Regions from separate parts of the Brumicola nitratireducens FR1064 genome, predicted to be linked through region 2. Evidence: predicted binding sites of a transcription regulator. Region 2 holds the regulator's gene; each other region holds the start of a gene.
What was found. Region 2 encodes FNR, which switches genes on or off when oxygen is low (the NO sensors DNR and NnrR bind a similar motif). Its sites were predicted from a motif close to TTGATCTAGATCAA; they were not measured.

Region 1 (8,083 bases), 1.3 Mb from region 2:
TTAAATCTGGATGTTAAAAATATTATTCAGTGTGAAAATCTGGTTTTAGAAGGTTTAACCTTGTTTGTTGATTAAAAATTATCAATAAATTGCGTTAAAAAAAGCCATATTAAAAAAAAGTACAAAAAAATGTGTTTTTTTCGCAATTAGCTATTGCCACATGCCGATCATTTCTTTAATATGCGCACCCACTTGATGCAGTGCCGACTTAGCTCAGTTGGTAGAGCAACTGACTTGTAATCAGTAGGTCACCAGTTCGACTCCGGTAGTCGGCACCATCAATCTCGGAGGGGTACCCAAGCGGTCAACGGGAGCAGACTGTAAATCTGCCGGCTCAGCCTTCGCAGGTTCGAATCCTGCCCCCTCCACCACTTTCTTATGAAGTGGGGACGAGAATTAGGAACGCGGGCATCGTATAATGGCTATTACCTAAGCCTTCCAAGCTTATGATGCGGGTTCGATTCCCGCTGCCCGCTCCATTAACGTTGCTGATATGGCTCAGTTGGTAGAGCGCACCCTTGGTAAGGGTGAGGTCGGCAGTTCGAATCTGCCTATCAGCACCACATCCTAATCTTCCTTCCTTACTTCATTGAAAATTAATTTTTTATACGTTGCTGGGAATATTTAAAATGGCAAAGCAAAAGTTTGAACGTAATAAACCACACGTAAACGTTGGTACTATCGGCCACGTTGACCACGGTAAAACAACTCTTACAGCGGCAATCACGTCGGTACTAGCAAAAACTTACGGCGGTTCCGCTCAAGCATTTGATCAAATCGACAACGCTCCAGAAGAGCGCGAGCGCGGTATCACTATCTCTACGTCACACGTAGAATACGATACGCCTAAGCGTCACTATGCACACGTAGATTGTCCTGGACACGCCGATTATGTTAAGAACATGATCACTGGTGCTGCTCAAATGGACGGCGGTATCTTGGTTGTTGCGGCAACTGACGGTCCTATGCCACAAACACGTGAGCACATCTTGTTAGGTCGCCAGGTTGGTATCCCTTACATGATCGTATTCATGAACAAATGTGACATGGTAGACGACGAAGAATTACTAGAATTGGTAGAAATGGAAGTTCGCGAACTTCTTACAGAATACGAATTCCCAGGTGACGATTTACCCGTTATTCAAGGCTCAGCACTTAAAGCGCTAGAAGGCGACGAGAAGTGGGAAGCAAAAATCATCGAACTAGCAGAAGCTCTAGATAACTATATCCCAGAGCCAGAGCGTGACGTTGACAAGCCATTCATTCTTCCAATCGAAGATGTTTTCTCAATTTCAGGCCGTGGTACAGTAGTAACGGGTCGTGTTGAGCAAGGTATTGTTAAAGTAGGCGAAGAAGTAGAAATCGTTGGTATTAAAGACACAGTTAAGACAACTTGTACTGGTGTTGAAATGTTCCGTAAGTTGCTTGACGAAGGTCGTGCAGGCGAGAACGTTGGTGTTCTTCTACGTGGTACAAAGCGTGAAGACGTAGAACGTGGTCAAGTACTAGCGAAGCCAGGTTCAATCAACCCACACACTAAGTTTGAAGCTGAAGTATATATCTTGAGCAAAGACGAAGGTGGTCGCCACACTCCTTTCTTTAAAGGATACCGTCCACAGTTTTACTTCCGTACAACTGACGTAACAGGCGCTGTAGAGCTTCCTGAAGGCGTAGAAATGGTAATGCCAGGTGACAACTTGAAATTCGTAGTAGAGTTGATTGCACCCATCGCGATGGACGAAGGTTTACGCTTCGCAATCCGTGAAGGTGGCCGTACAGTAGGTGCTGGTGTTGTTGCGAAAGTCATCGCATAATACCGACTGCAAATACGAAGAAGGCGCTCAATGAGCGCCTTTTTTTGCTTAAGAAAAAGTGTTATCGGGGAACGCAGAGTAAGCCTTCGCTCCTGCAAACACGCTTTTCGCCATCCTTGGCCGCTCTCAAATGGCGTCCTTGCCGTTTGAAGGTTTGCAGGAGCGAAGGCTTACTCTGCGCCCCCCGATAACACTTATCACACAAACGCGCTGTTCGCCATCCTTGGCCTCTCGCTAATGGCATCCTTGCCATTAGACGGTTTGTGTGGGGAAAAGGCCCCGCCTGCTGCTCCCGATAACACTTATCACACAAACACGCTGTTCGCCATCCTTGGCCGCTCTCAAACGGCGTCCTTGCCGTTTGAAGGTTTGCAGGAACGAAGGCTTACTCTGCGTCACCCGATGACACTTATCACGCAAGTGTGGCTTAACTATGCAAGCTCGTATGCAATTTTAATTCTTTTGAGGCCATCAAAATATCAGCCGTTTGGTACTAATAAGTCAATTCTACGCATGATTTTGGCCACATCCTTATCCACATCCGCCATATTGGAAGCTGATGTGATTGCGTCTATTCCTTTTATTTTTAAATCTCCCTGACCTGAAGTACTCAGTACAATAGTGTTGTCTGCGTCTGGATTACGATGAACAAATGACATTGCATCCTGTTGAGGTCTCCAACTTTCCCACGTATGTAAAATAACAATGGCAGTCCACTCTTCAGTGTTTACGTCTGCTAAAGCAGATACATCAATTACCGTAATATTAAATGGACGATTTTTAAGTTGTTCAATGACGCCGTCAACCAATGATCTTTTGTATGCGCTTCCTTGCGTAGCTATTAATAGATTGTATATTGAGTTTTCAGATTTAATTGTAAAGGAAGGCACAAACTCCATGGAATACTTTACGTTGTACCATGTTAGTGAAGAGAATAGGGTTAAGCCGACAAGTACTGCAGCTAATGTGACTTTTTTTCGTGTACTCATAACTAACACCTCTGATTATTATCAAGCCATATGATGCGGTTTGTGATCAACTGCTCCGGTGCTGCACTCTTCAATTCGCCCTCGGCAGACATCAATGAAGTCAGACAGTTTTTGGTTATTGTTTAAATCGACCATGTCACTGCGTGTCATTTCAAGCGTTGCAATTGGCTGTTGTCCACATAACTCTGACATACTTTTAAAAACTGCATTTCCTCCGGAGGAACTTTCAGTACAAAAAAAAGCTATTTTTTTAAAGTGAGATTTCTCTTGATTAATAAATGCCCTTACTGGAGATGATAGTCTCGTCATCCAAACAGGCGTTCCTAAAATAATTAGGTCGTATTGTGAGGGGTTAGCACCAAATGAACGAATTTTACTCGGCTTGTTTAGCAAAACCTGATACATCAAACGCAGCATGGTAAAAAAGTTAGTATTTTTACTACGTTCTTCAATCTGGGTTTTATCAGCAGAAAGCTTTGTTGCAAGAAAATCGCCTAGTTTTTTTGTATTGCCAGAAAGCGAATAGTAAACAATCATTGTTTTCATTAGTCGATCCCTATTTTTTGGTCTCGGTTGGTTTTTTCCAATAAACTTAACGTATAGTTAATATTTATGACAAAACTTGAGTGGTTCTTCTGTTTATTTTTACTCACGTTTTCCTGCGATAGCTAGGCATTGTTGAATGGGTAACGAAGAGGCTGATATTATTCATCAGCCTTTTTATCTTCATATTAATTTCAGTTAAATTTATATGTGCCGCCCTGTGTTTTAACGCAGTATAACAACGCAAAATCGTGTGCTTAAATCTAACGAAATTGATTTACCATACAAATCAGATTCAATCGTTAATCTTTATTTTTCGCTGCGCCTCTTGAGCATGATTAGATTTAGGTAGCGTAATATGTAAGATTCCCTTCTTAAATTCGGCCTTTATTTTGTCTTGCTCCACACTATTGGGTAAGTTGAAGCTGCGTTTAAAGTAGCCGTATCTGCGCTCCATTACATGATAGCTTTCATCTATGTCCTCTTTTTTTTCCGTTTTCTTTTCACCACTAACGGTGAGGATATCATCTGAAATGTCTAAGCTAATATCGCCAACTTCTAAGCCCGGCAATTCAGCTGATATCTCGTAACTCTTTTTGTCTTCCTTTATGTCTACGCTGGGGCTTAGGTTTAAATCACTTGTTTTGAACAGATTTTCGTCTGTCATACGAAATGGCCAATGACTTTTCATATTATTGAATATTCTGTCCATATGATCCCATGACATATCAATAGGAAATAAACCTGTTTGTTTAGTTGGGCTGGTTTGTTCTCTACTTTGTATATTCGACATAATGATTCTCCGATGTTTATTTATAAACTAGTTTAAAAGATGGTTGGTTAAGCGCTGCTGTCACCATTGGGTAATTACAGTTAACCCTGCTTAGCTAGTAAACTAATTTATGAAAATTTATGTTTGACTAGAATCAAACTTTGAGCTTAAAACTAAGTTGTAGGAGAAATATTTTTTTAGATTGATGTGAAGGGAGTATTAGGCAGCTAAATAGCTTGTGATATAACTTTCTATATATTTTATTCGGTTTGATTTTATTGCTTGTCGATTAAAGCATAAATAAAGGTTTTCATTTACTGGTTTATTTAGATGGTGAATTCGGATCAAACCTTGCTGATGAAATGCCTTTGCGGCATGCAGAGGCAGAACCGTAAACCCGAAACCTCGGCTAACCGGCTCTAGTATTAAACTAATTTGGTTTGAAAACCCTTTATGCGTAAATTGTTTAACATGTTCAAACTCGCTGAAATTTTCGCTCAATAGTAATCTCCCATGATGAGCAGCGTCTGGATGTGCAATAAACCCCAGTTGTATTAGCTGTTTCCAATCCACTGAAGTTATATTTTTTGGCGTTACTAAAACTAGGGGTTCAACCGCAATTTTTTTGCTAATCAAATTATTGACTTTGGTTAAATCAGTAAGCAGACCTAAATCAATTTTGCGTTCTGCTAGCGCTTGTTCAATGTTTTTGTTTGGTGCAAATGTATAGTCGATTATCAAATTTGGATGATTTGATTGATGGCTTAATAAAAATGGGTAAAGGCGCAGTCCTATGCTTCCCGGAGAGGAGAATTTAACGACCCCTTCATGCGGTTCGTCGTGTTTAATCAACCTTTCTAAGTCTTCAGATGATTTTAAAAGTTCATTACCTTGATGGTATAACTGCTCACCCGCATTGGTAAGCGAGAAAGACTTTCCTTCGCGAATTAACAAAGGCACTTCAAGTTGCTGCTCAAGTTTTTTAATGTGCTGACTAACACCCGATTGTGTCATTGCGAGGCGATCGGCCGTACGAGTAAAGTGACCATTCTCTACCAGAGTGCAAAATGTCTTTAACAAGGTTTGATTAATCATTACAAAATATACTTATTTATATAATAAATGATAATTTTTTAATCTTAACATGCCCGCTATAATTCAATCAACTAATAACCAGAGGTAGAGAGCATGAGTAAAGCATATCCACGATCTTTTTCACACATAGGTATTTCCGTTCCAAACCTAGAACGAGCTGTTAAATTTTATACTGAAGTTTTAGGTTGGTATCAGATAATGGTGCCAACGACTATCATCGAAGACAGCAGTCCAATTGGCGAGATGTGTACCGATGTTTTCGGTGCGGACTGGGGGCAATTTAAGATAGCCCACCTGTCTACAGGTGACCGTATTGGCGTTGAACTGTTTGAGTTTACTAACCAACAGCAGCCAGACAATAATTTTGAGTATTGGAAAACTGGTGTATTTCATTTTTGCGTTCAAGACCCAAATTTAGAAGAATTAGTTGAGAAAATAGTCGAGGCAGGCGGTAAAAAAAGAATGGAAAAGCCACGTTACTATTATCCAGGTGAAAAACCCTACCGAATGATTTACATGGAAGACCCGTTTGGAAATATTCTTGAAATATATAGCCATAGCTATGAGTTAACGTATTCAGATGGCGCGTATTAACTAATTAGAGGCAGCAATGTACTTTCATTGTACTTGCAAAGTAAAGTCGCAATTGAATTCTGATATGTGCACTTTGCAGGTGTAGTGAGTTACACTCTGCCACGAAAACAGAATAGCTCAACGCCCACAGGAATTAGTATGATGCGCCCAACCAAAATGAAAACTATCGGCATTCTCGGTGGTATGAGTAATCAAGCCACGTCTGAATATTATCGAATGATTAACGAGCTTGTTAATCAGCGCTTAGGTGGTTGGGAAATTGGGGAAACACTGATCCAAGGTCTTAATTTTGGCAATATTGAATATTACGTTAGAAACGGTTTGTGGGATGAAGCCCGCACGTATATTGAGGCGAAAGCAAAAGGTGCAGAATTAGCTGGCGCTGATATGCTTATTTGCGTTAGCAATACGATGCATTGTGTTCTTGATAATATTGATAGCGTGGTGAGTATTCCTTTTATTCATATCAGTGATCCAACTGGACAAGCAATAAAGAATGCGGGGCTGACGAAAGTAGGTATTTTAGGCACTAAGCCAGTTATGCAAGCAAGCTATATCAAAGACCGGTTTGAGAAAAAGTTTGGTATAGAAGTCATTTCGCCAAATGAAAGCGAACAGATTTCCGTAGACAAAATTATCTTTGATGAACTTGTAAAAGGAAAAACTTCAACGGAGTCAAAACAGGCCTACGTTAGTGTGTGTGAAAACTTACTATTAAAAGGCGCACAGGGAATAATTTTGGGTTGTACGGAAATATTTTTGTTGTTGAAGCCGGAGGATCTTCCGCAAGCACCGTTATTCAATACCACAGAGTTACATGCAAAAGCGGCTGTGGATTTAGCACTGGCGTGAAATAACAATCTAATTCAAGTGTACTTTCTCAATCCTGCACTAAGATTTTTGAATTAAAGAACATAAGCCTGTTTAAACAACTGAAGGTAAGTTGGTAGCCGTTATCAATGGAAAAATGGCATGGAGAGACGGTCATTGTTCCAGCTAATATAATAACAACGCGTCATTTTAGAATTTTGAGTCGTTGTTCCATAGATCGGACGTTTAAGGATGAACTTACTTTATCTTTCTCCTTATTTTTGTCAGCTTTTTTTACATCACTAATATTATAAAATTTAACTTGTTGTAATTATTGGTTATTTTATGTGGCCTAAATTTTGCTCTAACTTTTAAATAAAGTGCCTATCCATAAAGTGATTTGGTGTAAAACGTAAAGTTAAAAAAGGTGTAGTAAATGAAATTGAAGTATATTTCCCTCGTTGTTTTTACAGTAGCGACGTTTTTTACCTCAGTAGCAAACGCTTCTGTGATACTTGGAACCGGAACTAGTTCATTGATAGGTGGTGATTTAACGGACCCAGAGAATGATGGCTTAGCTGACGCGAATGTTAATTACAATGCGGTTTTTCGTTCCAACAACGAACCAGGTTTCGGTGGTGGTGAGTATGCTTTTAATGTATTCGATAACATACTGTCAGGTGGTAACGGTAAATGGTGCTGTTCAGGTCCTAGTGTTTGGGTTGAAGCAGACTTCGGCAATAAGCGCTTTTTGTTGAACAGTTTTACGCTTTCTTCAGCAAATGATGTTCCAAGCAGAGACGCTGACCATTGGAGCATTTTAGGGTCAAACGACGGTATCAATTATACGGCTTTATATACATATAATGTTGACGGTACATCAATTTGGGGCAACACTCGCTATCAAGTAATTCAATTCTCTAATCAAGATGATTACAATACGTCTACTGGCTACAGCATTTTTCGTTATCAAGCTTATTCAGTTGTGAGCGGGTCAAATCATCAATTAGGTGAGATAGAATTTTTTGGTACTGAAGTTTCTGAACCATCAATTTTGGCTCTTTTAGGCTTAGGTCTTTTGGGTTTGTCTAGTCGCAGATTTAAAGTTCAAAAATAAGTTTTCACTTTTCATTCGAAAAAAAGCACCCTAAGGGTGCTTTTTTTATGGGAAATATTTAGATTTTCGCTTGCTTAACTAGCTCACTCTCCATGTGCATAAGACTCTTAGGTTTAGTCGAATTAAGCCTACAAAGATACAATTCAGGCTTTGCTGGGTTCAAGGACTAAACCATAAATCGGCGGCTAAGCCTAATTGAGGTTGCCGAGGTCGTCTAAGTAAGCCATTACTCTTCTGCTAGCGTCTTCCATTTTTTGCAACGCTATTATCGTTTGCTCTTTATTCTGCTTTGCGAATGCTTCGAGTGCTCTTACGCCTTCGTTATGAACTTCGGCATGAGGCTGATCTA
Region 2 (8,083 bases):
ATTTCGCAACGGATGGTACCAACAGTCTTGTAGTTGATGACTACTACAAAGAAGGCAAATCAATTAATGCTAGATTAGATAAAATTGAGAAAGCAAAATCACTCGGTATCAGCACTAGATTAAACATAACGGACGATGTCATCTCCGTTGAATTTTTATCAGGTGCACCGCAAACCAGAGAGGCATTAAAACTAGATTTTTTTCATGTCACCCTAGAAGAGAGAGATTTTTTTGTGTTGTTAAGTGCCGACGCCAGTGGGATTTACAGAGCTCAAAACGATACCAGCGTAGAAGGAAAATGGCGGTTACGACTTACTCCACTTGACGAGAGTTGGAAGGTTCAAAAAACCATTACCTTACCGACATCGAAAGCGACTAGTTTTAATCCATAATGGCGGTACCCATACTCAATGGCTATTAATATTTCAAAAGGTGATTGCTTTCATTGTGGGCTGCCAAATTTAGAGGGTGACAAATACCCCGTCACTATTCTCAATAATAAACATTATATGTGCTGTCCAGGTTGCCAAGCCGTGGCGAGCACAATTGTCGATAACGGGCTAGAGAGTTACTACGAATTCCGGACTGAACCTGCAGCAAAAGGCGATTCTGCGCTTGACAATACGATGAGTAAACTTGCGGTTTATGACGAGCCGGAACTGCAAGAAGAATTTGTTTTTGATAGCGGTAAAGATAAACAAATTCAGTTAACTGTTGAAGGTATAACGTGCGCGGCCTGTGGTTGGCTTATAGAAAAGCAACTGGCAAAAGTAAGTGGCGTTAAACAGGTTGCTGTTAACGTAGGTGCAAGGCGAGCGATGGTTACATGGAATGATGATGAAATTCATCTTTCACAACTGCTTGGCAAGCTTAAAACTATTGGCTATGAATCACTTCCCTTTCAAGCTGATAAACATGAAGCGTCATTTCAAAATGAACAGAAAAGTTATCTAAAAAAGCTCGGCCTAGCGGGTATCATGACTATGCAGGTGATGATGTTAGCCATGGCTCAATATTTCGATCTCTTCGGCGATATGGATGCTGAAACAACCCGCTATTTCAATTGGGTCAGTCTTGTTTTAACTACCCCTGTTGTTTTGTATTCAGGCAGTGTTTTTTATCTCAGCGCTTTAAAATCCACATTAGCAAAAACGATTAATATGGATATTTCAATTAGCATTGCCATATTATCTACCTATATCGCTGGGATAATCACAATCAATCAAGTTGATGCTGAAGTGTATTTCGAATCAATTTGTATGTTCGTTTTCTTCTTGCTTATTAGTCGCTACTTGGAACAAAGAACGCGTCATAAAGCAAATCAAATATCTTCAAATATGTTAAAGCATATTCCCGTCACCGCATTTAAGTGGGTAGATGGCGAACTGAAGTCCGTGTTAGCTAAGCAGTTACAAGTAAACGACCTAGTACTTGTTAAGGCCGGTGAAATCATCCCAGTGGATGGGGAAATCACTGAAGGACAAGCAACCATTGATGAATCGATGCTAACAGGTGAGTTTGAGTCCGTCGAAAAACAGCAGGGCGCACAGGTATATGGCGGAACAATCAACCAGCTAGGTGTTATTACTATCAGAGTCACTACATCGCTTAAATATGCGATGGTGAATCAAATTTTACGGCTGCAGGAAACGGCATTAGCGAACAAGCCTAAAGTTGCCTTGATGGCTGACAAACTTAGCCGTCACTTCGGTGCGATTGTATTGGCATTTACAGCTATCACTTACACATTTTGGTACTTTCAAGATGGTCCAAATGCATTTTGGATCGCTATTTCTGTGCTCGTTGCTACGTGCCCCTGCGCTCTTGGTTTGGCTACGCCTTCTGCCTTGACGTGTGCAATGGCTAAGTTAAACAAAGGCGGCATATTGCTTAAACGAGCCGATGCACTCGAGCAACTTACTGAAATAACAGACATCGTGTTTGATAAAACGGGTACGCTAACCCGTGGAGAGTTTTCTATCGAAAGAGCTTGGTTTGCTGATGACCAGCAGCGAGATAAACTGCTCTCAATAGCCACAGCATTAGAAATAAGATCCGAACACCCTATTGCAAAAGCCTTTGCAAAACTCAACATAAATACTAAAGACGAGCAAATTGACGATTTTAGCTTAAGCATTGGTAATGGCATTGCAGGTAAGCTTAACGGGCATGTTTATAAACTAGGTTCAGCTAACTTTGTTAATTTAACTGGGTGCCCACCTTTAGCTAATGAGCTTGATAATGCCACAGTGATACTTACTAAAAATGACGCTGTTGTCGCCGCGTTCTGGTTAGTTGACCAAATAAAGAGTGACGTAGCAGCAGTACTGAAGAAATTAAAGCGCTATGACACAAGTATATTAAGTGGTGATAGCGAAAAAAATGTTAGCTTTGTAGCACACAAGTTAGGCATTAATAATAGCTATGCACAATGTACCCCGTCACAAAAGTTAACAACAATAAAGACCATGCAGCAGCAAGGTAAAAAAGTATTGATGCTTGGCGATGGTATTAATGACGCTCCTGTATTAGCGGCAGCGGATGTGTCTTTGGCCGTAGGTAATGCGTCAGACTTAGCGAAAAACGCAGCCGACGTTATTTTGCTTAACGCACGATTGGATTCTCTTTCTTTGGTGTTGGCTATGGCAGACAGAACCCGGCGTAAAATAAAACAGAATATGGTGTGGGCAATTGGGTATAACGTGCTAGTTTTACCACTAGCAATGGCTGGTTTTTTAACGCCTTGGATGGCTGCTCTTGGCATGTCTATTAGTTCCATCATTGTGGTAATTAACTCTACGCGGCTGCTTAAAGATTAAGATAAAACCCTATAGGTAACGGAGTCTATTGAAAGTATGAGTATTATTTATGTGTTGATACCCCTTGCTATCATCATTGTAGGTATCGCGATCGTTGTATTTTTTTGGGCTGTTCGGTCGAATCAATTTGAAGACCTCGATCGCCAAGGCTATAGCATTTTGTTTGATGACGACATCAATACCCAGGATAAAGAAGCTGATCAGAGTATCGTTACACTAAACAAAAGTAATGGCTCCGACAGCAACGAGTCGAAGCCAAGCACTGTCGATAAGTAATAATGGTCGACATTAACTACATAGGAGCTTTCTTAATTGGCATCGCCGGAGGTGTTCATTGCATCGGTATGTGCGGTGGTATTGCCAGTGCATTTTCATTTGCAATTCCTAAAGGGCAATCACAGCTTCCCTATATTTTTTCATACAACCTTGGTCGTATAGTCAGTTACACGATTGCAGGTGCAATTACTGGTTTTATAGGCAGCATTGCAACCGTTAATATTCAATCCGCATTCCCTTTTTTGCAAATTATTAGTATTGTATTTTTGGTTTTATTAGCGCTTTACATCAGCGATTGGTACAAGGGTTTATCTTACTTAGAAAAACTAGGTGGAAGTCTTTGGAGAAAAGTAGCCCCTCTATCCAAAAAACTTATTCCCTTCAAAAACCCATTGTACACTCTACTGTATGGCATGATATGGGGCTGGTTACCCTGTGGTTTGGTTTATTCGGTGCTGACTTGGTCTCTGGCCAGCGAGTCGGCAATGCAAGGTGCGCTTGTAATGTTTTCTTTTGGCGTAGGGACACTCCCTACGCTTTTTGCAGCGAGTTTAGGAGCAAGCTTTTTAGTCCCCATTTTTCAACATAAATTGACTAGGATTACGATCTCTTTGCTGTTGCTTCTATGTTCTTTGGCCTTGACCTTAAACCTAGTTATGAGCTAACTTAACGGCATAATTAACAAGGATGAATAAGTAATGGCAAAAGCCCCCGAACTTTCGATTCACTGTCAAAGTTGTACCTTTAGTCACTTGTGTTTGCCGGTTAGTTTGAACAAAAATGAATTGGAATCGTTAGACGACATTATTGAGCGCAAAAAACCTCTACACAAAAATGATAAATTAGTTCGCCATGGCGATGATTTCCATTCTTTGTACGCTGTACGCTCTGGTTCGTTTAAGTCATACGTTAGCGATAAAGATGGTGTTGAACAAATTATCGGCTTTCATTTCCCTGGCGATATTATTGGCTTTGATGCATTAAAAGACAATAAGCACGGCAGTTCTAGCCAGGCCCTAGAAACGGCTATGGTATGCGAGCTCCCCTACGATACCCTCGACGAGATGTCGGTGAAATTTCCAAAGTTAAGACAGCAAATAATGCGCTTCATGAGTGCGGAAATTAAACATGACCATGATTTAATGATGTTGCTCAGTAAGCGCAGCGCAGAAGAGCGGTTATTGCACTTCTTGAGCCATTTATCGCAGCGCTTTGAAGAAAGAGGCTTTTCTGCAAAACAGTTCAACCTATCCATGACCAGAAATGAAATAGGCAACTACCTTGGCTTAACGGTGGAAACTATCAGTAGATTATTAACCCGCTTTCAAAAAGAAGAATTAATAAAAGTTGATGGCAAATTAATATCCATTATTAATTTTGATGGAATTAGGCAGCGTTTACCCGATATGGAAATTAACTTTACTAACGTTTGTTAGTGCAAATAGTAAACATCTCATGTGCTCTGTTATTTTGGCTCTTTCTGCGCAGAACTTAATAGAGCTAAACTTTTAACTTTTTTCGGCAATTATTTGATCTGCGGCAATAGCTTAACTGGTGTATTGAACAAAAAGCATCCACACTACAAACTTATATATCAGTGTTGGAGAAAATCATGTTTACGTGTAAAAAAATACTCGCTGTTACCGACCCCACCCTCGAACAACAAACTCCGGTGTTGCGTGCGCTGAAATTTGCGCAAAGAACAGACGCTACAATAATCGTGTTTTCCTGTATTTATGATAAATCTTACGATATGACCGCAGTGCTTAACAGCGAAGCACGTGTCAATATGAAAGAGGCCATGGTTGAACAAGAAAGATTAAAGATAGAGGCTCAAATAAAACAACTCAACCTAACAGGTAAAGTTAAGATTGACATAGTTGTTGTGTGGCATAAAAAATTACATGAAGCGGTAATAAATACCTGCAGTGATTATGGTTGTGACCTTATTATAAAAGCGACTAAGAAGCATGGATTACTCTCTTCTAGTTTATTTACTGCTGCAGATTGGCACATTGCTCGAAACTCATCTGTTAACTTACTCTTAGTAAAGTCTCACGAATGGCCACAAAAACCAACTATACTGACTGCAATCGGTGTTTCGGCTAAAGATGATGAACATGTATTCTTGAGTGATAAAGTGGCTGAAACAGCATATGAGTTATCTCAGCTACTTGATGCGAATCTTCATTTTGCCAACTCATATGCTGGTGCACCGGTCCAAGTAACGGTCGAAGTACCTAGTTTTTCTCCCGAAATTTACAATAAAACGGTGCAAGAAAGACATACTACACAATTAAATACACTGGCTGAGAAATACAAGGTCAACGATACTAATATACATGTGCAGGAAGGATTACCCGAAGATATGATCCCAGCCATTTGCCAGCAATATAAAGCCGACCTCGTAGTTATTGGCTCAGTTGGAAGAAAAGGATTAACCGCCGCACTCCTAGGTAATACAGCGGAGCTTATTATTGACTCAGTTGATTGCGATACCTTGATTGTAAAAACAAATTAAATTCAGTTGATATTAGCAAGAGCCAAGCTTATGCCAGAAAATTAAGCTATTGCGACCTAGGCAGAAGCTTTCTCTACTCGCTTTCTCAACTAAATACTTAAAGCGTTTAACTTAACGCCTCTTTGTTAATTGCTTACCAAGCTCACAAGCATTAAAATGACACCCATCGAAAAACGCCATATTTTTTTGTATTCTATGGAAGCATACACAGACCAGCGTTTTTATTTTGAATGAATTGACCCAGCTTATGGGTTGTCGGAATGCATAATGAGTGAAGAAACAGGCTTTAACCAAAAGCTAAAATACAGTAACGATAAATTAGCAAAAAAAATACGTAGAAACGTTGGCAAAGCTATAGACGACTACAACATGATAGAGGATGGGGATGTTGTGATGGCCGCCATAAGTGGTGGGAAGGATTCATTTGCCATGTTGGATATTTTGCTCAGTCTGAAAAAATCAGCTCCCATTCATTTTGATGTTATTGCAGTCAACTTAGACCAAAAACAACCCGGCTTTCCAGAGCATGTCTTACCTAACTACCTAGAATCAAAAAATATCCCCTACTACATTATCGATAAAGACACATATTCAGTTGTGAAAGCTAAGATTGACGAAGGTAAAACCACCTGTGGTTTGTGTTCTCGACTTCGTCGTGGCAGTTTATATTCGTTTGCGGAGAGCATAGGCGCAACTAAAATTGCACTTGGGCACCATATGGATGATATGGTTGAAACAACTTTTTTAAACATGTTTTATGGTGCCAAATTAAAATCAATGCCTCCTAAACTACTGTCTGACGATAAGCGAAACATTGTCATTAGACCCATGGCATACTGCCGAGAAAAAGATATTGTTCGATTCGCTGAGCTCAATGAATACCCCATAATTCCGTGCAATCTGTGCGGTTCTCAAGAAAATTTACAGCGTCAAAATATTAAAGCGATGCTCACTGATTGGGACAAAAAAACGCCGGGCAGAATAGAGAATTTATTTAAATCTTTTCAAAATATCAGTCCAAGTCAGATGGCAGATAAGCAGTTATTCGATTTTGACACATTAACGATAGACCGCAGTGCACCAAAGAAAGAATATAAATTCAATAGTGAAGAAATTTCATCGACCAATATCGATGATTCACTTGTGATACAAATTGCAAATATATAACAAGGAATAATATGAAAATTGGACTTGCACTAGGTGCTGGTGCTGCGAGAGGCTGGGCTCACATTGGCATCATAAGGGCCTTGCAAAAAGCTGGCGTTCAGATAGATATTGTCGCGGGTTGTTCAATTGGAGCATATGTAGGCGCTGCTTTTGCAAGTGGAAAACTTGATGAGCTGGAAGCTTGGGCAAATACATTAACCGAATGGCAAGTGTTTAAGCTACTGGGTGTCGGTTTTCGACGTGGTGGACTTGCTAGCGGACAAAAGGTATTTGACAAACTAAGAGAAGATTTTTGTGCTTCTACCTTTGAAGAAATGAACTTGCCTTTTGCTTGTGTAGCCACTGATCTTTACTCTGGTAAAGAGGTTGTTTTTAATCAAGGTGAAGTTGGTGATTCTATTCAAGCATCGTGCGCAATACCTGCATTATTTAGCCCCGTAGAACATAATGGTCGCTGGTTAGTTGATGGCGCCGTCGTGAACCCTGTTCCTGTGAATCAATGCAGACATATGGGCGCTGATTTTGTTATTGCTGTCAATTTGAGCGCAGACTTCCGTCCACGCCTTATTGAAACTTGTGAACGTGAGCACGAAGAAAACCAAAGAAAAACGGATGAAATGCTAGATAGAGCAAGCGATGGCTTTATAAAGAAATGGTTTTCACCAGACACTAAACCGAATAAAAGAACGCCTCCGGGGATTGTAGGTGTTATGAGTAGTTCATTAGAAATACTGCAAGCTAGAGTAACTCGGTCTCGACTCGCTGGTGAGCCGCCCGATATTTTAATTGAACCTCAACTGCATGATGTCGGGATACTTGAATTTCATCGCGCAATTGAGGTTGCAGAGAAGGGAAATCAAGCCGTTGAGCGCCTAGCGCATCAAATTGCGTATCAATTAAATATTGTGAAAGAAACTTAATTCCTAGACTACTTGCTGGCCATAGCCGTTATGCGTAACGGTATGGTTTGCAGTTTCAGCCCCTTTTTACGTTCAAACCATTCATCATCCAACATCAGTGTACCTGCATTGACCATCTCGCCTGTTTTGGTGGCTTCACGTAAGTCTTGGTCGCTAAATTGAAACATCAATCCCTTGACCGTTGGCATCATAAAGGATAGAAAGCTGCCCATCTCGTTAAAAAATGCTTCGTACTGTTCGTAAATAAACTGCATTTCTTCGAACGTATACTCTGCTTTTAAAAACTCTGGCTTTGTTTCAAGTTGAACGGAAATGTCGCACTGATTTGAAGGCTCTTTAAAATCAATCACAACAAACGCATCCGCCAAACTAAGGGCTTT
Region 3 (8,083 bases), 300 kb from region 2:
TGAGTGGCTTGAAAAGTAAGTTGAGTGTATGAACTTTATTGCTAGTTGAATGATTATTTGCGTATATTAACGACTACAGGGTTCAGTAACTCAGGAACAATAGAGAAAGTCAGAATAGTTTTGGATAGCTTTAAATCATTATTGACGGTATGTACCTTTACTGTTTTTGAAAAAAACAATTGATGTTGCTCTACTTTTAAAAAGTGTTGAGCATCAAAATACCGTTGTTGGTTTAAGCACGCTAATTTAGTCAATGATGAGTAGTCAATCCAACCGATGGGTTGACATGGATAAACGATGCTATTCTCCAACGTGGCGATATCTTCTCTAAATGTCAGGTTGGCACCAAAAACTGGGAGGTCAGATAAAATTATCTTGGCCTCTTCATCTGCGACCAATGACAAAATTTTACAAGCTATCGTTTGTTCCAAGTTGTTATTAGCCTCTGAGTGGGGCATAGTTTCTCCCTTAAAGACACCTGTGATTTTTTTGAATGTTTACAGCAAACAAAAAGGTGTTATTTAAAATGTAAGCTAAGGTAGAGAATAGGTCATAAATCGATCGTCGCTGATGATTCAGATCAAGCAATATGTAGACAAAATAAAAAATAACAACATTATTGGGAGTGGTGTCAAATGGGTTCGATCAAGTGGATGAATTCCGTCTTAATAGTAGCTTTGCTATGTTTATCGCAAGTTGTTCAGGCTAAAGATAATAAAGATTTCATGAAGGCCAAACAATCAATGCCGGGTTTCGTAGAAGTTGTCTACGCTAACACCGAGGATAAAGTGTACTTGGCGCTAGATACAGGTCAGCTGAACCAGCAAATGCTGTTTCAAAGTAGTTTACCTCAGGGGGTTGGTTCGAACGATATCGGTTTAGACAGGGGCCAGTTAGGCGATACGCGACTAGTTGAATTTCAGCGCTTCGGTAATAAGATACTGTTGAAGCAGCTAAATACTGATTATCGCGCCAGTGCAACCAACGTCGCTGAGCGTCAAAGCATTGATGAAGCCTTTGCTGATTCGGTCATTGCCGGATTTGAAATTGCATATGAGCATGGCAACAAAATTTATATTGATTACACTGCCTTTTTGTTATCCGATGTGCACGGGGTTGCAGAGCGATTGAGTCAAACCGGACAGGGGAGTTATTCCCTCGATACAGGTCGCTCGGGCATCTATCTGCCAAAGACCAAAGCATTTGAGCGCAATACTGAACTTGAGGCACTTGTTACATTTGCGGGAAAACCACAGGGTCAATATATTCGACAGGTGACACCTGATGCGAAGAGTGTGTCAGTGCATTTACATCACTCTTTTGTTGCGCTACCAGACGATAACTACAAAGTGCGCACTTTTCATCCTTATTCCGGATTCTGGAAGCACAGTTACTTCGACTATTCAGTCCCTATAGACGCTGAAATGGAACAGAAATTTATTCCGCGTCACCGTTTGTCTAAGAAGAACCCGAATGCAGACGTTAGTGAAGCGCTTGAACCTATTGTTTATTATTTAGATCCGGGGATCCCAGAGCCAGTGATGACTGCACTCAGAGAAGGTGCGTTGTGGTGGGATCAAGCCTTTGCAGCTGCTGGTTATAAAAATGCATTTCAAGTTAAAGTGCTGCCTGAAGGCGCTGACCCAATGGATGCACGTTATAATGTTATTCAATGGGTGCATAGAGCAACCCGCGGTTGGTCCTACGGCAGCTCGGTCATTGATCCGCGCACGGGTGAAATTATAAAAGGGCATGTCACGCTAGGTTCTCTAAGAGTAAGACAAGATTATCTAATCGCATTGGGCATGACGAGTCCTTTTGACAGTGAAAACACGGGTAAAGCTAACACTGACAAGCAGTTGGAAATGGCTCTAGATCGCATTAGACAGCTTTCTGCGCATGAAGTTGGACACACTTTAGGCATTGCGCATAATTTCGCAGCGAGTGAAAACAACCGAGCGTCAGTAATGGATTATCCGCACCCACTTATTACGTTGAAGGATGGCGAAATTTCACTGGAGAGTGCCTATGAACAGGGAATTGGCGACTGGGATAAGTACGTTATTGCTTATGGTTATCAAGATTTTTCTGGTGCAGACGAAAGTAAAGCGTTGCGCGATTTAGTATCGCAAGCAAGAGAACGTGGATTTTTGTATAAATCAGACCCTGATGCAAGAATTGCAAAGCGCGCATCTAGCGATGGCCATTTATGGGATAACGGTAAGAGTCCAATAGACGAGTTTATCCGAATGAGTGAGCTTAGAAAATTTGCTTTAAGTAATTTCGGTGTTAACTCACTGCCAGCTGGCGCCGACTTGTCATCGCTAGAGGAACGCTTGGTACCAATTTATTACTCACATCGCTATCAACTCGACGCATTGGTGAAGCAAGTGTCAGGCTTGATTTATGAATATGAGCAAAAAGAGCTTAATTCACCAGTGAAAGGTAATTCTTTTGTTGCTGGGGAGTACCAGCTCAAAGCGGCTGAAATGATAGTTGATAGCGCCTCTGCGAGCTATCTGGCAATACAACCTGCTCTGACAAAACTGATAAATCCTAAAGCCTACGGCAGCAGTAGATATAGAGAGAGCACTAACGGCAGAATGGGGATCGCATTTGACCCTGTGAGCGCCGCTGAAGCTGCTTCAGGTTATTCAATCACTAATTTGCTAGAGCCAATAAGACTAAATCGCTTAGCTTATCAACATTCAATTGATAGCAGCATTCCCAGTCCTCAAAAAGTAGTGAATATGGTATTTGAGAACTTGGTAAAGACGCGCTCAGCTGACGTTTTAGAGCAACGTATTAAGCTAGTGGCGTTAAACGTTTTCTTTGATGTTTTAAAAGCTGATGAACTATCGCCGGAAGTTAAGTTGGTGATGCAGGCTGAATTGCTGAGTTATCAGGCTTGGCTAGCTAAGAAAGACAAAAGTGAGCAGGGCAAGGTTTTGTCAAAATACATCGAGCACTATTGGACATCAAATGAATGGCTAGGCAGTTTTGCAGTTAAGCAATTACCACCAGGCTCACCCATTTAGTCTGCTTACTAAATAACTTGGCTGTAGCGCATTTGATGCGCAGGCTGAGTTAGGTATTGATCAAAGCTCATACAGATATTGCGGACCAACAACCTGCCACGGTCCGCAATATTGATATGAGTGTCGGTCATGGATATTAGTCCATCTAGTTCAAATGTATGTAAATCCGCAATTGATTGAGCAAAATAGTTGTCAAAGTTGATACCAAACTGCTCTGATATGTGTTCTTTGTTGACTTGGAAGTTACACATCAATGAATGAATGACGGCACGTCGAACCTCATCGTCAGCGTTTAAAACCAGCCCTTTTACCAGGGCAGATTGATTCTTTTCGATTGCTCGATAGTAACTTTTCAAGTCTTTTTCGTTTTGTGCATACACGTTTTCAATACTACTGATTGAAGAAACGCCTAAGCCCAATAGGGCGTTATGTTGCTTTGGTGTATAACCTTGAAAATTTCGATGTAAACGACCTGATTTTAAGGCTTTACTTAGCTCGTCACTGGGCTTTGCAAAATGATCCATACCGATAAACACGTACCCTGCGTGGGTTAAAAACTCAATACCGAGTCTTAGCAAATCAAATTTAGCGTGTGCGTTAGGCAGCCATTCATCTTTAATTTTTCGCTGTGCAGCAAAAAGCGCAGGCATATGGGCATAGCTGAAAAGTGAGATCCTGTCTGGGTCAATATCGATGACTTTTTGCAAAGTAGCCAAAAATGTATCGAAAGTTTGCATAGGCAAGCCGTAGATCAAATCCAAATTAATGGATGAAAATCCTAATTCTTTCGCTCGAGCTACAAGGGAGGCAATGAATGTTGTGCTCTGAACCCGATTGATTTTTTCCTGCACTTCCTTATTTATATCCTGCACGCCAATGCTTAAACGGTTAAAACCGATGTCAGCTAAATCATCGATGTAGCTTAATTCAATCTCCCGAGGGTCGATTTCAATGCTGGCTTCGATATTCTCAGTAAAAAGAAAGTGACTTTGCAGATGTGCCATGAGTCTGGCTAATTGCTGTTTATCTAAGAAGCTAGGAGTGCCGCCACCTAAATGCAGTTGAGTAACTTGATAGCCTGAAAACTGTGCACCGCGATGCGTGATTTCTGTAAACAAATATTCAAGGTAGTGGTCCGCTTTGTGCTTATGACGGGTGACTATCTTATTGCATCCACAGTAGTAACAAAGTGAATGGCAAAAAGGAATATGTAGGTATAGTGATAAGTGCTGAGCGCTCTTACTGGTCGATTTTTGCTTTATCTGAAACTCAAAGTCTCGATCACTAAATTCGTCGTGAAATGACAGCGCAGTTGGGTAGGATGTATATCGCGGCCCTGCGGTATTGTATTTATTCAGCACGTTCTTATCGAAATACTCAAGCTTAGACATATCATTATTTTCACTATTACTTAATTGATGCCAGATTATAAGTGAAGGTCGTTGAGCAATAATTGATCTCAAACAGGTTTCCATACAATTCATGAATAACCCTATATCAAAACAATCAATTACCCTTATGCTGCTAAAGCACCTAACATTTTGTTTACACATAAAAGGAATAAAGCATGGCTCAATTATATCTCGTTCGTCACGGTCAGGCGTCATTTGGTGCAGCAGACTATGACAAATTGAGTGAAATAGGACATCAGCAATCGGTCCTGTTAGGACAATACTTCGCCCATCGCGACATTAAATTTGATAGCGTGGTAACGGGTGATATGCGTCGGCATAAAGAAACGGCGGCTGGCATTCAAAAAGGCGGCGAAAGTAGCATACCTGTTATTACCGACGCAGGCTGGAATGAATTTGATTTTAATGCTGTTGTAAGTTCGTACTTAGCATTGAATCCTAAAATGCGTCCAGCGGGTGACGCGCCAAGAGCTGACTTTTATCGATTGCTAAAGAATGCAATGCTGGCTTGGTCTAAGCAAGAGATAGGTCAAGAGCTTCCAGAGTCATGGAGTGAATTTACGGGGCGAGTAGCAGGCGCTGTAGAACGAATTTGTGCATCAGAAAATAAGAATGTACTTGTGGCAAGTTCCGGCGGCGCAATTGCTATCACCATGATGAATATGCTTGGATTGACGGTAGAGAAAACAGTTAATTTCAATTTACAAATCAAGAACACGAGTATCAATCATTTTTTCTTTAACCGTGATGGTATTCAATTAAGCAGTTTCAATAATGTGGGGCATTTAGATTTGCCGGAACATAAATCATTAATTACTTATAGTTAATAAACTCAATAACCAGCTTACGCATGGGGCGAATATGAATTTTGATTACACTGAAAAAACCAAAAATAATATCGAAAAATTACAGGCTTTTATGGATGAGCATATCTATCCGAATGAAACAATTTACCATGACTTAGTCCATCAATCCGAGAATCCATGGGTAACCCCGCAGCTAATGCACGACCTAAAAGTAAAAGCAAAAGAAGCCGGTTTATGGAACTTGTTTTTACCCAGTGAATATCTGCCATACGGTGCTGGCCTTACTAATCTTGAGTATGCGCCGTTATGCGAATTGATGGGACGCGTGTTGTGGAGTTCAGAAGTATTTAACTGCAGCGCACCAGACACAGGTAATATGGAAGTGTTGGCGAAGTATGGTAATTCTGAACAACAGAAACAGTGGTTAGAACCTCTACTCAATGGTGAAATTCGTTCAGCATTCGCAATGACGGAACCAGCCGTTGCTTCATCTGATGCGACCAATATTGAGACTTCTATTCAGCGTGAAGGTGATGAATACGTGATCAATGGTCGCAAATGGTATACCAGCGGAGCCATGAACGAGAATTGTCGCATTATGGTGGTCATGGGTAAAACCGATACATCCGCTGCTCGTCATGAACAGCAGTCGCAAATTTTAGTTCCTTTAGATACACCGGGAGTGACTATCGTGCGCCCAATGTCTGCTATGGGATACCTAGATGAACCTGTTGGTCACGCAGAGATTTTATTTGAAAATGTAAGAGTTCCAGCAAGCAGCCTGTTGGTGGGCGAAGGTAAAGGTTTTGAAATTGCACAAGGTCGATTAGGTCCAGGGCGAATTCATCATTGCATGCGTCTTATTGGCTGCGCTCAACGAGCATTAGATGAAGCATGTGTGCGTGTTGAAGAGCGTATTGCTTTTGGCCAACCACTAAGCAAGCAACAATCAGTGCGCGAAAGTTTAGCGACAATGTATTGTAAAATTGAGCAAGCAAGATTACTCACTCTCAAAGCTGCGGATCATATGGATAAATATGGCAATAAAGTGGCTAAAAACATTATCGCTGCAATTAAAATTGTTGCTCCTAAAATGGCATGTGAAGTGATTGATGAGGCCATTCAGATCCATGGGGCTGCCGGAACATCACAAGACACAACGCTAAGTGCAACATTGGCTTACGCACGCACTATCCGTCTTGCTGATGGTCCTGATCAGGTGCACATGATGCAATTGGGGCGGAACTTAGTTCAGCAAATGTCAGCAAGAAATCAGTCGTAGAAACAGATGAGCTTTAAGATAACGCCAAACCTAAACTCTCTTCAAGCATATTGCGATAGCAATGTGCCTGAGGTGGGTGAGCTATTGTCGCTGCAAAAATTCAGTGGTGGTCAATCAAATCCGAGCTTCAAATTAACAACCAGCGTCGGTGAATTTGTATTGCGCCGACAACCACTTGGCCATTTGCTTAAATCAGCGCATGCAGTTGACCGCGAGTATCGCATCATTGCTGCTTTGCAAAATACGAATGTTCCCGTACCAAAAGCAATTCATCTTTGCACCGACGTCGATATTATTGGCAGCCAGTTTTTTATCATGACTTTTGTGGCGGGTGATATTTTTTGGAATGCCTCATTAGCCGACCTAGACGATAGGCCTTGTTTTGGTGAGTCGCCAAATTCAAAGCGAGCAAAAGTTTATGATCAGATGAATCAGGCATTAGTGCATTTACACAGTATTAATCCTGAGGAAGTGGGCTTGAGTGATTTCGGTCGTCCGGGTAACTATTTTGCTCGTCAGTTAGACCGATGGACAAAACAATACATTGCTGCAAAAACTGAAGAGAACCCTAACGCAGAATTTCTGATCCAGTGGTTAGGTGAAAATTTACCAGAAGGTGATGGCCTTGTTTCAATTGTGCACGGTGATTTTCGCTTAGATAATATGATATTTTCGCATGACAGCCAGAATTTATGTGCCATTCTTGATTGGGAACTGTCGACTCTCGGGCATCCCTATGCCGATTTAGCTTATCAATGTATGCAGTTGAGATTACCTGCCAATATGGGAAATGTGCCTGGCTTGGGAGGAATATACAGAGAAGAGTTGGGGATACCAAGTGAAGAGGATTATGTTGCATTGTATTGTCAGCGAGCAGGTATAAGCAAGATAGACAACTGGCAGTTTTATATCGCATTTAGCTTTTTTAGATTACTCTCAATAGTCCAAGGCGTGGTTAAACGCGGCAAAGACGGAAATGCCTCAAATCCAAAAGCATTGGAGCTCGAACAACTATTAACACCATTATCAAACCTCGCAGTGCGAGCCATAAAGGAAGATTACTAATATGAAAGCAATTGTTTGCAACGAGTTTGCCCCTGTTTCGGAATTGAAACTTCAAGACATGCCCGATCCTACGGCAGCTAAAGGCCAGGTCGTCGTTAATGTAGAGGCGGCTGGCGTTAATTTTCCTGACAGCTTGTTGGTTCAAGGTTTATATCAAATGAAGCCTGACCTACCGTTTATTCCTGGTAGTGAAGTTGCGGGTACTGTTGCTGAAATCGGTGAGGGCGTTGCTCATTTAAAAGTGGGTCAGAAAGTGATCGGTCTATGTATGTTGGGTGGCTATGCTGAAAAAGTCGCATTACCAGCAACCCACGTTATTCCAGTGCCTGATGGGATCCCGCTGGATGAGGCGTCTGCTTTGGTCACTGCGCATGCAACGGCGCATCATGCTTTGAAACAAAGAGCTAATTTATCAAGTTCTGATACTTTGCTAGTTACCGGTGCTGCTGGTGGAACAGGTTTGGCTGCAGTGCAAATTGG
Region 4 (8,083 bases), 2.0 Mb from region 2:
ATGCTTGGTGAAGTCTTTGGAGTTGCAACAGTTGCAATACTGGCGGTACTAGGTGTGGCAAGTATCATGCTCAACTATCCAGTGTTGTTCTCTTGGTTTAAATGGATAGGTGGAGCGTACCTCGTCTATTTGGGTATTAAAATGTGGCGAGCCAATGCAAATTTGTCACAGAACGATATTAACAATAGTCAACTTTCTGCTAAGAACCTTATTTCTCAAGGCTACGTTACGGCCGTCGCCAATCCGAAAGGTTGGGCGTTTATGGTTTCAATACTTCCCCCATTCATCTCACTAGATAAACCTATAGCTCTTCAGTTTTCAGTCCTACTTATTATCATCATGCTGAGCGAAATCATTTGCATGCTTATATATGCAAATGGCGGCAAAGGCTTAAAACGCCTGCTAAATCGCGGAAACAACGCGGTTTGGCTAAATAGGATTGCGGGGAGTTTATTAGCGGGTGTTGGGATATGGTTAGCGCTTTCTTAACCTGACCCCATTATCTTGCCTAAACTCTTTTTAATTCACTCTGAGCCCTTTATACTCTTTATACTTTGATATCGCATTTTATTTGTACAAGGGTTTTTCATGGCAATTCGTAGCTATCGCAGTATCACTCCGACGTTTGACAGTTCTGTCTATATAGACGAAAGCGCGGTATTAGTGGGTGACATCAGTTTAGGTGAGCAAAGCAGCATTTGGCCATTGGTTGCAGCAAGAGGTGACGTTAATGTTATTCGAATTGGAAAGCGCACTAACGTCCAAGATGGTTCGGTATTGCATGTGACGCGAAAGTCGAAGCAAAATCCAATGGGCTTTCCACTTATTGTTGGTGACGATGTCACCGTTGGGCATAAGTGTATGCTGCATGGCTGTCAGTTAGGAAATAGAATCTTAGTTGGAATGGGTGCCATTATAATGGACGGCGCTGTTGTGCAAGATGATGTTTTTATCGGCGCGGGATCATTAATCGCGCCAAACAAGGTGCTGGAAAGTGGTTATTTATATGTCGGCAATCCAGCGGTTAAAAAGAGACTGCTAAATGACGCTGAAATGGCTTTTCTAAAACAGAGTGCTATTAACTACGTTGAGTTGAGTCGCGAGTATCTGGGACAATAGCACCCTACAATTTTGTACTACTAGTCAGTTCTTGTCGCATACGCGCGAGCACTGGCTCAACGTCGGGTCGTAGACCAAACCACAAATAAAAACTCTCGGCAGCCTGACCCACCAGCATACCTAATCCATCAAACGCCTTTGTACAGCCGAGTGCTTTTGCTTTTTTAATAAAACACGTATCTGCATCTTGATAGACCATATCGTAAACCGCAGGGTGACTAGAAAATATAGCATCCCCTACAGCGGGAAATTTACCATTCAAACTGAGTGACGTAGCATTAATGATCACATCAACGCTCAGTTCTTGGCATTCATTTTCAGTCACTGCGCTTACTCTTTTATCATGAGCAATTTTAACTAGCCGCTGCGCATTCAATGCACTTCGATTGCTTATGTATATATGAGCTGGATGCTCAGACAATAAATCTTCGATAGCTCCGCGAGCTGCTCCGCCAGCGCCAATTAGCAGCACCTTTTTGCTAGTTAAAGATATGTTGTTTCGCAACAAGTCAGACACTAGGCCCTTGCCGTCCGTTGTTTCAGCACGAAACCCATTCGGCTGCCTAATTAAAGTATTCGCAGCATTTGCTTTTGTTACCCCTGTCGATTTCTCATGCGCCCAGTTGGCTGCCGCTTCTTTGAAAGGCATAGTGATGTTAGCGCCCACCGCATTAGCGTCAGCAAAAAAATCAGTTAACTGGTCTTTGAAAGTAAGTTCCTCTCCCAAAATACGCTCATAACTAATTGTCATATTAAACTGCTCTGCAAACATTTGATGAATTAGCGGCGATTTACTCTGCGCAATTGGGTTGCCGAATACTGCGAGCTTTTTAATAGATGTGGAATTTTCTGGCACGAAGTTCTTAACTTTAAATTGGAATACATGACAAGAGGATACATGAAAGCTAATTAAAATTAACCCTGTGCACGGTTTTATTGCCTCAACAATAATACCGATATCGAAATCAAAATGGGTATTTAGAAGAAAGTGAGAGACCTGAGTTCAGGAGGTTACCGAAATCAGGCCTTGTATTTCACTTATTCAAAGCTTAATCAAAATTAAAAAGTGTAGCCTAAGGACACAGTAATAACCGTTGGATCAATTTGGATATCACTAACATAGCCATCTGCGTCGCCAACTTTGAAACTTGCCTCTGTATCAATATCAATGTAACGAACAGATGCATTTAAGTGCCACTTTTCATCAATTTTATAATCAGCACCGAGTTGCGCCGTTAGACCGAAAGAGTTGTCTAAATCTAAGTCAGTTAACCCGGCTGTCTTATTAGCATTTGTAAATTTCTCATCGAAGAAAATCGTAAAGTTAAGACCCGCGCCAATATAAGGTTGAAAAGCAGATGACGAGTCCATGAAGTAATAGTTAGCTGTCACTGACGGTGGCAAATGCTTAACTTCACCTAATTGATTGCCTGTGCCCAAGGGATCAGCCACACTGAAGTTAACATCATGTTTAAATGGCGTAGCCGCTAGTACTTCAATGTTGACGTAGTCGGTTACGAAGTAGGCAAGGTTCAAACCGATTTGTGTATTGCTATCGACATTCACACTCACACCTAAGTCGGAGCCACCGGCAAAAATGTTTGATGCATCGTCGTTAGGGGATACATTAGTAAAGCCACCGCGAACAATGAAGTCGCCTTTTTCATAGGCCATTGCACTGCCAGATAGAGCCAAGCTGGCTAAAACGATGCCTTGCAGTACAGCACCAGAAAGGACTGTTTTTTTGAACGTGTTTTTCATATGAGTTCTCGCTTAAGTTATACAAAGGATAGAAACTGTTTAGGCGTTAGCCTTTAATGGCGCCTATCCTAATGCGAGAAAAATTAATATTATTGATCTGGATTAAGCTTTAGAAGTTACCGAAGATTCTTACGCCCTCACTTGATCCACGTCAATGGAATTAGATAGCGAAAGCAGATTCTAGCTTGCTTTCTATTCGTTTAAATAGTCCCTTGGTTTCAAAAACGCTTGGATTTTGCCTTCAGGAGAATCAGGAGAGGGTTGATAATTATATTCCCAGCGCGCTAACGGTGGCATCGACATGAGAATAGATTCCGTTCTACCTCCGGTTTGCAAACCGAATAAGGTGCCGCGATCGTAAACCAAATTAAATTCGACATATCGTCCACGACGATAAAGCTGAAAATCACGTTCTTTCTGAGTGTATGAAGTATTCTTTCTATTCTCTAAAATAGGCACGTAAGCATCAAGGAAACCATTGCCTACATCCTGCATAAAAGCAAAACTAGTTTCAAAACCGTCTTCGTTGAGATCATCAAAAAAGAGACCTCCAATACCTCTAGTTTCATTGCGGTGTTTTAAGTAAAAGTAGTCATCACAACACTTTTTGTAGTTTGCATAAACGTCTTGGCCGTAAGGGTCACAAATTGCTTTAGCCACTTTGTGCCAGTGAATGCAATCTTCCTTAAATGCAAATGAAGGGGTTAAATCAAAACCACCACCGAACCACCAAATAGGTTCAGCTCCCTCTTTTTCGGCAATAAAGAAACGGACATTTGCATGCGAAGTTGGTGCATAAGGATTGTGAGGATGAATAACTAAAGACACACCCATTGCTTGAAACCGACGACCAGCTAACTCTGGGCGAGATGCGGTAGCCGAAGCTGGCATTTTATCGCCATATACATGAGAAAAATTAACTCCACCTTGCTCAATAGCAGACCCTTTTGTTAGCACTCTAGAACGACCACCGCCACCCTCTTCTCTCACCCATTCATCTTGATGAAATGAGCCTTTTCCATCCGCTAACTCTAAAGTTTGACAAATATCATCTTGGAGTTTGAGTAAAAATGCTTTTACTTCATCAATTTGTTGCTGAGATACCATCGGCCTGAAAACCACCCTTATGTAATAATATTGAACCTGTTGCGCTATGCTCGCAAGGTTTCGAGATTGAGTCCATTAATAATCGTGCTAGGGGTTTGTTGTTCGCCCAAGCTCCCATCAATAATAAGTAATTCATCGCCAAAATAAGAGCGTACCTCGCTGCTTGAGCGCGCAGGCTCCATGCTGGCTGGATTAGCGCTAGTCGATACCATTGGGCTGTCAACCAATAGGCACATTTTTTGTACCAATGGATGATTGCTGACTCGAACTGCCACGAGATCTGAATCGCCACTTACCCAACTAGGCGTAAGTTCGCTTTTGGGCAACAACCATGTAAAAGGGCCGGGCCAAGAGTCGAATGCCTTTTGTTGATGTTCGAGCGGCAGCTTATCTATGTGCACAAACGGCCTCAGCTGGTCGAAACTAGCAGCGATCAAGATCACACCTTTCTCAACTGGACGAGATTTTAAGCCAAGAATTTCCATCATCGCCGATTCCGAGCGAGGGTCACACCCTAAGCCAAAAACGGCCTCTGTAGGATAGGCAAAACACTGATGATGACGAAAAGCATTTTCAAATGACTGCATAAGCGATTGCATAAAAAGGTCCCAAAAATAACAAATTGCAGTGGATAATAAAGATTATAGTGATTGTTTATGCTGACAGTTCACCTGCGGACAAATTAATCCTTTTTCGGGGTGATTTTTATCGACCTGCACAAGCACTTTCCAACCGCAACTTTCACAGGCCTTATCAACGGGGAGGGAATTTACCATATATTTGCATTTTGGGTAGTCGTCACAAGCGTAAAAATACTTACCAAACTTGTTTTGACGTTTTACTAATGTGCCACGACGGCATTTTGGACAAGATAATGCTACCGCAGACTGCTCGTTTCCGTTGGCATCTGCTGTATTTGTGTTGCTTTTAACAACACCATCTTTAGTTACCATGTCTCTGGTAGCAATAAAATGACAGTCCGGAAAGCCAGTGCAGCCGATAAACATACCATATCGGCCTTTTTTTACTGCCAAAGGTTCTGCGCATTCAGGACAAGTGGTTCCGTCCATCACTTTAAGAACCGTGACATCATTTTTATGTAATTGCTGTGTGTGCTTGCAAACTGGGTAGTTCTGACACGCGAGGAAAGAGGATTTATTAGCGTGCTTTAAAAGAAGCTGCCCCTCACATTCAGGACATTTACCATAAGCTTCGTCGAGGGCGTGTTGATCGGCAGAAAATAAGGAGTGATCAATCTTAGCCATTATTAATGAAGAGGTCCTTCTTGAGCTTCAAACAAAAGATCTTCCATTTGCTCATAAGCCCACTCTTTACCCGGCACGTTAAATAGCACCATCAGTATCACCCACTTCAGATCTTCTAGGCAAAACTCTGCAGATTCAATCTCCATTGTGCGGTCAATCACCATTTCTCTGGTACTGATATCCAGGACTTTTACTTGCTCTAGGAAGATTAAGAAACCGCGGCATTGAACATCCAGGCGCATTTGTTCTTCAGCGGTGTAGACTCTTGTGCTATTGGGAACAGCCACTCGAGACAAATAAGGTGTTGCGTCGGTTTTTTGCAGTGCCGCCAGCTTTTCAACCCAAGCTAAGGCTTTGTAGATTTCGTCGTGATGAAAACCCGCATTTATTAACTCATCGGTTAATTCATCGTGGTCGACTCTAAACTCGCTCTCACTGTGTACTAAGTTTTCGAACAAGTACATGAGGATATCAAACATAATTAGCCCCTCAATTTAAGGTAACCTTCGGAAGTGGAGGCTACAAAACCGCGCAACTCATATTCTAATAACTCAACAAACAATGTCGAAATCGACTGGCCGGTGCGCATAGCAATAACATCGATTGGGGTGACATCAAAATCGACCGCTTGCAATATCGGAGATGAGTCGTCTATTTGACTGTGCTCCGCGAAGCGCAGAGCATCACCACGATTAGATGCCTTATCTACACTATCTAACAATTTGGTGGTTGCCAAGTTTTGTTTTGGTTTTTTTCCAGCCTGCTGTTTTTGTGCGTGTTTTAAGATTAGTTCAGGCAACTCATCGAAGATATCTTGAGCACATTCGCATAGCTTTGCTCCTTGCTTAATTAACCAGTGACAACCTTCGGCTTGTTTATTATTTATATTACTGGGCATAGCGAACACTTCGCGGCCCTGCTCGATTGCGTATTTAGCCGTGACGAGTGAACCACTTTTAATCCTAGCTTCAGTGACTAATGTGCCTAAACTCAATCCACTGATAATTCGATTTCGTCGCGGAAAGAGTTTTGGTGATGGCATTATGCTTGGCGGAAACTCGCTAACCAAGAGTCCGTTTTGGCGAATTCGTTCATATAGCTGCGCATGTCTTTTGGGATAAATAACATCAATTCCATTGCCAAGTACACCTATGGTTCTGCGGCTTAGTCGTGTGTTCTCATGCGTGCTCTGACAAAGATCCAAGGCTGCAATATGACTTCGGGCATCGATGCCCAAGGCCAAACCACTGGTAATTACCAAGTCGGATTGCATTAAAACGTCGGTTAACAAGGTGTGAGTATTGGTTAAACCATTATGTGTTGGAGCGCGACTGCCAACCACTGCGAGTTGCGGCTTTGACAGTAGACCGTGATCACCATCAGCAAAAAGCAACAGCGGAGCCTGAGCGATTTGTTTGAGCCGCTCAGGGTATTCTTCGCATTGGTAACTAATAATGCTTCGGTTGTCAGCCGCTGCCAACCAGGATATGCATCGTTGAGTGAAAGGATGAGGCTCACGTAAACAGGCTATTTGTTCAGCACGCCAACCCACTGATTCCAACTTTTCTTTATCCAAAGTACCTAATTCGAACATGCTTACGCTAAACTTCGCTGCCGTTTTCAAGAGTATTGTAATACCAATACTAGGCAATGCGGTTAAGGCTAACCAATAGCGTATGTCTTCTTCTGAATTAATCATATAAACCTTCCTTGGTTCGTAATTACAGTCCTAAAACAAAACAAGTAGCCTTAGCTACTTGTTTTTAAAATTTTACATGCTGTGACGAGCTATTAAGGTTTCCCTAAATATTCTCCGCCCTGCATGTGCTTGTCAGCCTGCGTTATCCAAGCGTAACTCGCATTGTCGAACGTTTTAAATATAATCAGCTCACCAATTTTAAAGGCTGGCTGCTCAACTCTCTCGCTCGCGCTGAATAATTCTTTAACTACGCTTTGACCAAGCTCGTATCGTGGCTTTTCACTGTCCATTATGGCTGGGCCCTGTGCATAGATCCCCATTACCATACCCGGCTTAACGTCTGCAGCCCCCAGTGAAATAACTACTACATCACGCTTACCAATCAAAGAACGGTCTTCAATGTTAGCGATGATACGCCCCATTTGTGTGGTCGACGCTTGTAATATCAAATCAGAGGTATCAATGCTTTCAACCGGTCTTAGTTTGTCACCAGGACGGGCTTCACGGTTACTTTTCACAAGTCGCACAATTTGTTGCTTACCTGAACCTGAGTTCATTAACTCAACTTCGCCCACGTTCTTTACTTGATAGCCAATAACAGTTCCCTCTTCGTCCTTAAGCAACTTACTCTTACGAATAATGGTGTAATTGGTATCTGCATTCACAGGCTTATGGCTCAGTACAAAATCTTTCTTCACAAACGTCGTTGTGCCTTCGCTATCACCTAATAGTCTTGGCAGCGCATCATACGCCTCAAGATCGATAATGCTGTCGTTCTTAAAGTACGGTCCAAGTACTTTCCAAGGCAACACACCGATAGGCGACGGTTTAGTTCGGGTGACCGACTCAGGCGATAACGACAGTGACTTCTTATCCCTAACAATTTCCATTACCGGTTGCCCATCGACGTAACGTAAACGCAAAACATCACCTGGATAGATTAAATGTGGATTTTCAATTTGCGTATTGTTGCGCCATAACTCTGGCCACAACCAAGGCTGATCGAGAAACAAGTTTGATATATCCCACAGTGTATCGCCTTTTTCAACGACATACGTTTGTGGTGCATCTGTCTTTATATTTATGATATCTGCCAGTGCCGATTTGATGCTTAGCATAAATATCCCAAAAA

Region 1: a site for FNR is predicted at 4,263-4,276, ahead of GNIT_RS03255 (Hsp20/alpha crystallin family protein). Genes of this name have one in related genera too.
Region 3: a site for FNR is predicted at 4,492-4,505, ahead of hemN (oxygen-independent coproporphyrinogen III oxidase). Genes of this name have one in related genera too.
Region 4: a site for FNR is predicted at 3,022-3,035, ahead of GNIT_RS00130 (OmpW/AlkL family protein). Genes of this name have one in related genera too.

The regions. Positions count from the first base shown of each region.
Region 1 covers NC_016041.1:744,983-753,065, forward strand. The annotation lists gene GNIT_RS03215 (type III pantothenate kinase) at 1-75, shown strand, start outside; tRNA gene GNIT_RS03220 (tRNA-Thr) at 203-278, shown strand; tRNA gene GNIT_RS03225 (tRNA-Tyr) at 287-371, shown strand; tRNA gene GNIT_RS03230 (tRNA-Gly) at 405-479, shown strand; tRNA gene GNIT_RS03235 (tRNA-Thr) at 488-563, shown strand; gene tuf (elongation factor Tu) at 630-1,814, shown strand; gene GNIT_RS03245 (hypothetical protein) at 2,294-2,803, opposite strand; gene GNIT_RS03250 (flavodoxin family protein) at 2,825-3,349, opposite strand; gene GNIT_RS03255 (Hsp20/alpha crystallin family protein) at 3,642-4,139, opposite strand; gene GNIT_RS03260 (LysR family transcriptional regulator) at 4,338-5,213, opposite strand; gene GNIT_RS03265 (lactoylglutathione lyase family protein) at 5,307-5,807, shown strand; gene GNIT_RS03270 (aspartate/glutamate racemase family protein) at 5,946-6,659, shown strand; gene GNIT_RS03275 (PEP-CTERM sorting domain-containing protein) at 7,054-7,734, shown strand; gene GNIT_RS03280 (methyl-accepting chemotaxis protein) at 7,926-8,083, opposite strand, start outside.
Region 2 covers NC_016041.1:2,000,364-2,008,446, reverse strand. The annotation lists gene GNIT_RS08715 (FixH family protein) at 1-392, shown strand, start outside; gene GNIT_RS08710 (heavy metal translocating P-type ATPase) at 411-2,819, shown strand; gene ccoS (cbb3-type cytochrome oxidase assembly protein CcoS) at 2,856-3,095, shown strand; gene GNIT_RS08700 (sulfite exporter TauE/SafE family protein) at 3,098-3,760, shown strand; gene fnr (fumarate/nitrate reduction transcriptional regulator Fnr) at 3,794-4,531, shown strand; gene uspE (universal stress protein UspE) at 4,708-5,616, shown strand; gene ttcA (tRNA 2-thiocytidine(32) synthetase TtcA) at 5,884-6,783, shown strand; gene rssA (patatin-like phospholipase RssA) at 6,795-7,703, shown strand; gene GNIT_RS08675 (DUF2987 domain-containing protein) at 7,712-8,083, opposite strand, start outside.
Region 3 covers NC_016041.1:1,704,158-1,712,240, forward strand. The annotation lists gene recD (exodeoxyribonuclease V subunit alpha) at 1-32, shown strand, start outside; gene GNIT_RS07380 (hypothetical protein) at 54-458, opposite strand; partial or broken gene GNIT_RS07385 (zinc-dependent metalloprotease) at 828-2,717, shown strand; gene hemN (oxygen-independent coproporphyrinogen III oxidase) at 3,047-4,399, opposite strand; gene GNIT_RS07395 (histidine phosphatase family protein) at 4,606-5,277, shown strand; gene GNIT_RS07400 (acyl-CoA dehydrogenase family protein) at 5,312-6,538, shown strand; gene GNIT_RS07405 (phosphotransferase family protein) at 6,545-7,603, shown strand; gene GNIT_RS07410 (NADPH:quinone oxidoreductase family protein) at 7,605-8,083, shown strand, end outside.
Region 4 covers NC_016041.1:24,978-33,060, reverse strand. The annotation lists gene GNIT_RS00145 (LysE family translocator) at 1-489, shown strand, start outside; gene GNIT_RS00140 (gamma carbonic anhydrase family protein) at 589-1,119, shown strand; gene aroE (shikimate dehydrogenase) at 1,124-1,975, opposite strand; gene GNIT_RS00130 (OmpW/AlkL family protein) at 2,179-2,880, opposite strand; gene hemF (oxygen-dependent coproporphyrinogen oxidase) at 3,073-3,987, opposite strand; gene tsaC (L-threonylcarbamoyladenylate synthase type 1 TsaC) at 4,032-4,586, opposite strand; gene GNIT_RS00115 (DNA topoisomerase family protein) at 4,629-5,252, opposite strand; gene GNIT_RS00110 (DUF494 family protein) at 5,255-5,731, opposite strand; gene dprA (DNA-processing protein DprA) at 5,734-6,951, opposite strand; gene GNIT_RS00100 (LysM peptidoglycan-binding domain-containing protein) at 7,044-8,083, opposite strand, start outside.